Linked DNA regions of Rubrivirga marina. The protein of the gene in region 1 binds, or shares a complex with, the protein of each later gene. Links are inferred from orthologs where the notes say so. Each region holds a gene or a part of one and is shown on either strand. Other genes may lie near its edges.

The links.
Region 2: the proteins of prmC (region 1) and prfA are in contact, whole or in part, in a crystal structure (PDB 2B3T), measured with the Escherichia coli proteins. The link is inferred for Rubrivirga marina from one-to-one orthologs.

Annotation. Positions count from the first base shown.
Region 1 is NZ_MQWD01000001.1:2,744,454-2,748,124, reverse strand. What follows is about bases 1-2,999. They hold prmC (peptide chain release factor N(5)-glutamine methyltransferase), read right to left. Parts: upstream 1,946-2,999; coding sequence 1,055-1,945; downstream 1-1,054. Other genes in these bases: BSZ37_RS11415 (phenylalanine 4-monooxygenase), read right to left, coding at 2,324-2,999; BSZ37_RS11420 (acylphosphatase), read right to left, coding at 1,984-2,262; BSZ37_RS11430 (sulfate/molybdate ABC transporter ATP-binding protein), read left to right, coding at 36-1,100; cysW (sulfate ABC transporter permease subunit CysW), read left to right, coding at 1-39. Outside these bases: more of BSZ37_RS11415, read right to left, coding at 3,000-3,154; BSZ37_RS11410 (hypothetical protein), read right to left, coding at 3,218-3,436; BSZ37_RS11405 (hypothetical protein), read right to left, coding at 3,433-3,642. UniProt on the Escherichia coli protein: Methylates the class 1 translation termination release factors RF1/PrfA and RF2/PrfB on the glutamine residue of the universally conserved GGQ motif, i.e. on 'Gln-235' in RF1 and on 'Gln-252' in RF2.
Region 2 is NZ_MQWD01000001.1:3,776,142-3,779,469, forward strand. Bases 337-3,328 are described here. They hold prfA (peptide chain release factor 1), read right to left. Parts: upstream 2,378-3,328; coding sequence 1,295-2,377; downstream 337-1,294. Other genes in these bases: rpsR (30S ribosomal protein S18), read right to left, coding at 337-464; rpsF (30S ribosomal protein S6), read right to left, coding at 645-1,055; BSZ37_RS16110 (hypothetical protein), read right to left, coding at 2,404-2,844; BSZ37_RS16115 (hypothetical protein), read right to left, coding at 2,850-3,275. In the rest of the region: rplI (50S ribosomal protein L9), read right to left, coding at 1-64; more of rpsR, read right to left, coding at 141-336. UniProt on the Escherichia coli protein: Peptide chain release factor 1 directs the termination of translation in response to the peptide chain termination codons UAG and UAA.

The DNA of each region.
Region 1 (3,671 bases):
GAGCGCCCCCTGCTCGCCACCACCGAGGCCCCCGCATGAGCATCCAGATCGACCACGTCAGCAAGCGCTTCGGCGCCTTCACCGCCCTCGACGACGTGAGCCTGACGGTCCCGTCGGGCGAACTCGTCGCCCTCCTCGGCCCGAGCGGGTGCGGCAAGACCACGCTCCTCCGCATCATCGCGGGGCTGGAGGCCGCCGACGCCGGGTCCCTCCGGTTCGACGGCGCCGACGCCACGCGGCGGCCGGTCCGCGAGCGCCGCGTCGGGTTCGTGTTCCAGCACTACGCCCTGTTCCGGCACATGACGGTCGCCGAGAACGTGGCGTTCGGGCTGACGGTGCGCCCGCGCCGGACACGGCCTCCGAAGCGAGAGATCCGCGAGCGCGTGATGAACCTGCTGGGGCTCGTCCAGCTCGACTGGACGGCCGACCGGTACCCGAGCCAGCTCTCCGGCGGGCAGCGCCAGCGCGTGGCCCTCGCCCGCGCCCTCGCCGTCGAGCCCGAGGTGCTCCTCCTGGACGAGCCGTTCGGTGCGCTCGACGCGCAGGTCCGCCGCGACCTCCGCCGCTGGCTCCGCCGCCTCCACGACGAGCTCCACGTGACGAGCGTGTTCGTGACGCACGACCAGGAGGAGGCGCTCGAGGTGGCCGACCGCGTGGCCGTCATGAACGCCGGCCGCGTCGAGCAGGTCGGCGCGCCGACGGAGGTCTACGACCGGCCGGCGAGCCCGTTCGTGGTCCACTTCCTCGGCGAGGTCAACCCGATGCGGAGCGTCGTCCACCACGGGCAGGCCGACGTCGCGGGCGTCCGGTTCGCCCTCCCCGACCACGCCGAGACGGAGACGGCGGCGGCCGTCGCGTTCGTCCGCCCTCACGACCTCGACCTCAGCGCCGAGGCGCCGGCCCAGCCGTCGCTCGCGGTGATCCTCCGCGGCGTGAGCGCGGTCGGGCCGCTCGTGCGGGTCGAGCTCGAGCGGCACGACACGGGCGAGCGTCTGGAGGCCTCGGTCACGCGGGAGCGGGCCGGCACGCTCCCGCTCGTCCTCGGCCACACGCTCTACGCGACGCCCCGTGTCGCTCGCGTGTTCGTCGGGGCGGCCTGACGGCCGACGGCGATCCGGTCGCGGCCGGCGAGGTCGGGCAGGACCTCCACCTTGACCAGGCCCGCCTCGGTCCAGAGCTGGCCGACGGCGCCGCCGAGGTCGGCGTGCGTCTCGGCGACGAGCCAGCCGCCGGGGCGGAGGAGCGCGTCGGCGTGGCCGGCGAGGGCGCGGTAGAACACGAGCGGGTCGGCGTCCGGGACGAACAGCGCGGACGCAGGCTCATGGTCGCGGACCTCGACCTGGAGCCCGGGCCGCTCCGCCTCGGGCACGTAGGGCGGGTTCGAGATGATGAGGTCGAACGTCGGCGGAACGTCGGCGGCGAACTGGGGCCGCAGCGCGTCGGACTCGACGAAGGTGACGTCGAGGCCGAGGCGGTCGGCGTTCGAGGCGGCCACGGCGAGGGTGCCAGCCGACACGTCGACGGCGAAAACCTCGGCGTCGGGCCGTTCGTGCTTGACGGCCAGGGCGATCGCGCCGCTGCCCGTTCCCACATCGAGGACCCACGGGGCTTCGGCGTCCCGGATCCGGCGGAGCGCCTCCTCGACGACCTCCTCCGTCTCGGGCCGCGGGATCAGCACGTCGGGCGTGACGGCCACCCGGAGCCCGTAGAAGTCGGTGTGGCCCAGGACGTACTGGACGGGCTCGCCAGAGGCGCGGCGGGCGACGTAGCGCGCCACGAGCGCCACTTCGACGGGCTCGACCACCACGTCGGGCCGGGCGTAGAGCGCGGCGCGGTCGGCCCCGGTGGCCTCCTCCACGATCCACTCGGCGTTGCGGCGGGCGTCCTCGATGCCGGCCGCGGCCAGCCGGTCAACAGCGTCGTCGAGCAGAGCGCGGCGGGTCATTCGGACAGGGGGCTCGCACGGAGGATACGCCCGCGGGCCTACCGCTCGTACCGGACGTCGAACCCGTCGAACGATCCTGTCGCCTTCCCCCTCTCCGCGTCGACCGACGCCACGTCGGCTGGCGGCGGCCCGCCCCAGAGGAGACGCGTGAGGCGGTCGAGCGCCTCGGCGTCGCCCTCGGCCACGAGGCGGACGGTCCCGTCGGGCTCGTTCCGCACCCAGCCCGCGAGGTCCAGCTTCCGCGCCCACCGCTGGACGTAGCGCCGGAACCCGACGCCCTGGACGCGTCCCGAAACGGTGGCCTCTAGTCGGTCCATGAGCAGGCCGCCCGCCTCGGCGGCGTCCCCGAGGCGGGCGGAGTGGGCTCGAGCGACGGGCTCAGGCGTCGGCCGGGAGCAGGCCGCGCGAGTCGGCCCAGGCGCGGAAGTCGGTCTCGAGCTGCTCGAACGAGTCGAGCACGAACAGCTTCGGCTGGAGGTGCCACACGTCGTAGTCCTGGTCGATGACGGCGTCGACCGAGAACGGGACCTTTTCGACGGCGTCGCTGAGGGCGTGCTGGACCTCGTCCTTCGACGAGAGGATGCCGGCGCCGAAGATCCGCTCGCCCACCTCCTGCTTGATCAGCCCGAACTCGACGGTGAACCAGTGGAGTCGCTCCAGCGACTGGCGGTCGACGCCCTCGGCGTGGAGCGCGCTCTGCCCGAACAGGTGGTAGAAGTCGGCGAAGGCCGGCTCGCAGAGCATCGGCATGTGGCCGAACATATCGTGGAAGCAGTCCGGCGCCGGCGTGTAGTCGAGTTCGTCCTTCCGACGGATGTAGTCGGTCGAGGGGAAGACGCGGTCCGAGAGCAGGCCGAAGAAGTCGCGCTCGTGGAGCAGGCCCGGGATCCGGGCGATCCGCCAGCCGGCGGCCTCCTCCATCCGCCGCGAGAGGTCGCGGAGGTGCGGGATCTCACGGTTCGTCATGCCGAGCGTCTCGACGCCCTCCATGTACGCCTCGCCGGCGCGGCCGGGCAAGAGCGACATCTGGCGCTCGAAGAGGAACCGCCAGTTCTCCTGGCTCTCCTCGTCGTAGTCCGGCGGCTCGATCTCGTCGCCGATCGGGGGCGGGCCGTCGAGGTTCTGGGGGACGCAGCGGGGGTCGACCTCCTTGCCGTCGGCGGGCGGCTTCTCGTAGGCGGAAACGGGGGCGTCGGTCGGGTCGGTCATGGGGAACGGGGGGAGAATCGGAAGGGCTTCCAGAAGCTACGCGCGCCGGGCGTAGGGGCTCCGCTAGGGGAGCACGTCGTCCTTGATGTGCGCGCCGTCGTCGGTCTTCTCACGGGTGGCGAGCGCGACGAGCGCGCCGGCCAGGACGGCCAGCGCGATCGTGACCAGCCAGTCGACCCCGTCGGAGTCGCCGAAGCGCGGTGTGACGATGGCGGCCACGAGGCCGACGACGAGGGCCGCGATGAGGGCGGTCACCCAGCGGTAGTTGGTTCCGGAGGTCATGGGTCTGGAGGTGGGTTGGCGCGGGCCGCAGCCCGGAGGACGAGGGCGAGGAGGAGGGTTCCGGCGAGGACCACCGCCGCCCGGGCCGACGCGATGGACGTCCACCCGAGGCCGAGGTCGATCGCCTCGAGGGTCCAGTAGAGGTAGGCCACGGCCGCGATCCCACACCCGAAGGCCAGAACGAGCCGCTCGGTGGGAAGGTTCATCGGGGAGGCGTGCGGGCCGAGGCGTGAGG
Region 2 (3,328 bases), 1.0 Mb from region 1 along the record:
TCACGTCGACGACGTCGCCCTTGATGCCGAGCGTGTCGTGGTCCTCGGTGAGGATGACTTTCATGTCGGTGTTGGTTGTCGGTGGTCGGTCCGCCGGTCGGCCGGTGGGGTCACCGGGGCCGGGCGCGCGGGCCGAGTCCCTACTTGACGTTGTCGGCGGCGAACGGGAGGAGGGCGACCTGACGGGCCCGCTTGATGGCCGTCGTCAGCTGGCGCTGGTACTTGGCCGAGACGCCGGTCATCCGGCGCGGGAGCATCTTGCCCTGCTCGTTGACGAACCGCTTGAGCGTCTCGACGTCCTTGTAGTCGATGTACTCGATGCCGGCCTCGCGGAACGGGCACTTCATCTGCGTGCTCGCGGCGCCGGGCGCCGCGATCCGCTGGAGGTCTTCCGGGTTGGAGGCGGCGACGAGGCGGCGGGCGACCTCGGGCGAGACGGCGCGCGGGGCGGGCTCGGAGCCCATCTGCTGCGCGGCCTGCTCGACGGCCGTCGGCGCGTCGGCGGACGTGGGGACCTCGGCGCTCTCGAGCGCGGCGCCGACGTTGGTCTCCTCGATCTTCGTGACCTCGGGGCCGTCGCCGTCGGCGGCGTCGGTGCCCGAGTTGGAGTTCTGGACTTCTGCCATCGTGTTGGGGGTCTCGGGTTAGGCGCGCTGGACGGGCGGCGCGAGCTTGGGGAGGTCCTGGCCCGACTGCTGGGCCTGGTAGTGCCGCTCCATCTTGGCGTCGTAGCGGAGGACGAGGTGGCGCATGATGTCGTCGTTGATGATCAACGCGCGCTCGATCTTGACCAGCCCGTCGTTCTTGCCGACCGGGAGGCGGAAGTTGACGACGACGTAGTAGCCGTTCCGCTTCTTCTCGATCGGGTACGCCAGCCGCTGGCTGCCGCGCTCCTCGACGTTCTCGACGTGCGCGCCGTTCTCGCTGAGGTACTGCGTCACGCGCTGGACGATGTCCTTCGTCTGGTCCTCGTTGAGGACCGGGTTGATGATGTACATCATCTCGTACATCGGGCCGTTCTCGGCCTGGGCCGGAGCCCCGTTGGCGTCTGCCATGGTGTCCCTGTGGGATACGGTGAGTGTCGTATGCCCGCGGCGCGCCGGGTTGTCTCCCCCGGAATCGGTCCTCCGCGAGCAGGGCGAACGTCCAACCTACCCCACCGTCGCCCCGAGGCGGGCGAAGCGGGGGCGAAGACGGGGTGGGAGAGCGGGCACGACCCGGCAGCTCCACCTCCCCGAGGGCACGCTGCCATGTCCCGGTTCCCCCTTCCCCAGTTCCCGGCGAGCGAAGCGCGCTACCCGTTCGCCGCCTCCTCCATGCGCGCCTCGCGGTCGGCGAGGGCGAGCGCCTTGACGATGGCGTCGAGGTCGCCGTCGAGGACGCCCTGGAGCGCGTGGTTCTTGTCGTCGCCCTCGAGGCGGTGGTCCGTCACGCGGCCCTGGGGCCAGTTGTACGTCCGGATCTTGCCGGAGCGGTCGCCCGAGCCCACCATCTCCTTCCGGGCCGCCGCGCGCTCGTTGTGGACGCGGTCGAGCTCGAGCTGGTAGAGCCGGCTGCGGAGCACCCGGAACGCCTTCTCCTTGTTCTTGATCTGGCTCTTCTCGTCCTGGATCGAGACCACGAGCCCCGTCGGCTCGTGCGTGAGACGGACCGCCGAGTCCGTGGTGTTGACCGACTGGCCGCCCGGCCCCGACGACCGGTACACGTCGACGCGGACGTCCTGCGCGCGGATCTCGACGTCGACCTCCTCGGCCTCGGGCAGCACGGCGACCGTCGCGGCGGACGTGTGGATCCGGCCCTGGCTCTCGGTCTGCGGCACGCGCTGGACGCGGTGGACGCCGGACTCGTACTTCATCCGCCCGAACACGTCCTTCCCCTTCAGCGCGAACGTGATCTCGCGGAACCCGCCGGCCGTGCCCTCGGACGTGTCCATAACCTCGATCTTCCAGCCCTTGCCGGCCGCGTACTTCTGATACAGCTCGAACAGGTCGCCCGCGAAGAGCGCCGCCTCGTCGCCGCCCGTCCCCGCCCGGATCTCGACGATCGCGTCGCGCGCGTCCTCGGGGTCCTTCGGCACGAGCTCCTCCTCGAGGTCCTTTGCCGCCGCCGCCAGCCGTTCGCGGACCTCCTCGAGCTCCACCCGCGCCATCTCGGCGAGCTCGCCCTCTTCCGAGGCCGCCATCTCCTTCAGCCCGTCGGCCTCCTCCTTGAGGTCCTTCCAGCGGCCGGCGGCTTTCACGGCCGGCTCCAGCGACGAGAGCTCACGGCCGAGCTTCGCGAGCTGGCCGGGGTCGCCGGCCACCTCGGGCGTCGACATCTCGGCCAGGACCTCCTGGTACCGAGCGAGCAGGTTGTCGAGGGCGTCGGTGTTGATCATCGGGTCGGCGGCGGCGGACCCGGAAGCTAGCCCCGCGCCGCGGCGGACTCCTCAGCCGGACGCGTCGTCGTCGCGCGAATCGTCTGAAGACTCGGCCCGCCCGCCACGTCGTCGAGGAGGACGTAGAGGTCGGCGCTGTCCCGGTGGCGGACCTCCACGAACGCGCCGCCGCCCGCTCGCACCAGCGGCACGACGGCCGAGGCGGGCAGGAGGCCGTCGCAGGGTGTCTCCGGCCCGATCCCCTCGACCTCGATCCGCTGGCGCTCGGCGTCGAACCGCGTCGACACGACGAGGCGGCGGTCGCAGCCCCGGTCCTCGACTGCCACAAGGCGGAGCCCGTACGCGCTCGCGTCGAGCGCCACGACCGACACCTCGACGACGCCCCGATAGGCCTCGGGCTGGTCACCGACCGCGTCGCACCCGACGACGTGGAGCGCCAGCGCGAGGCCGGTCAGCGCGAGGAGCACCCGCCTCATTCCGCCAGCGACGAGAACGACGTCCGGACCTCCCGGATGCCAAGCCCCGCGAACCCGAGGCGGATTTCGTACTCGTCCGTCTGTTGACCCTGCGACAGGAACACCCGGTAAGCGGCCCCGCCGATGTCGCGCGGGAGGTCGATCGCCACCTCCGCAGGGCCTTCGGCTGTTGCGCAGACGTCGCCGGCCGGCGGCAGCACGTCGCCGAGAGCGATCTCCAGTTCCCCATCGCCCCTATCCGCATCCGCCTCGATCCGGTAGCCGAGGCAGCCGTAGAGGTCGACCGTGCGGACCCGCAGGAAGGGGCCGTCTTCGTAACCGAGGTCGACGACGACGTTCCCCGGCGGCCCGACGGGCTCGGGGCCGACCGTATCACAGGCGACGAGGAGACCCGTGAGGGCGAGGACTGAGAGGAGACGCATGGCGGGAGGTGGAGGGCGTCTCAGGCTAGGCCGACCGCGACGCCTCCGAAATC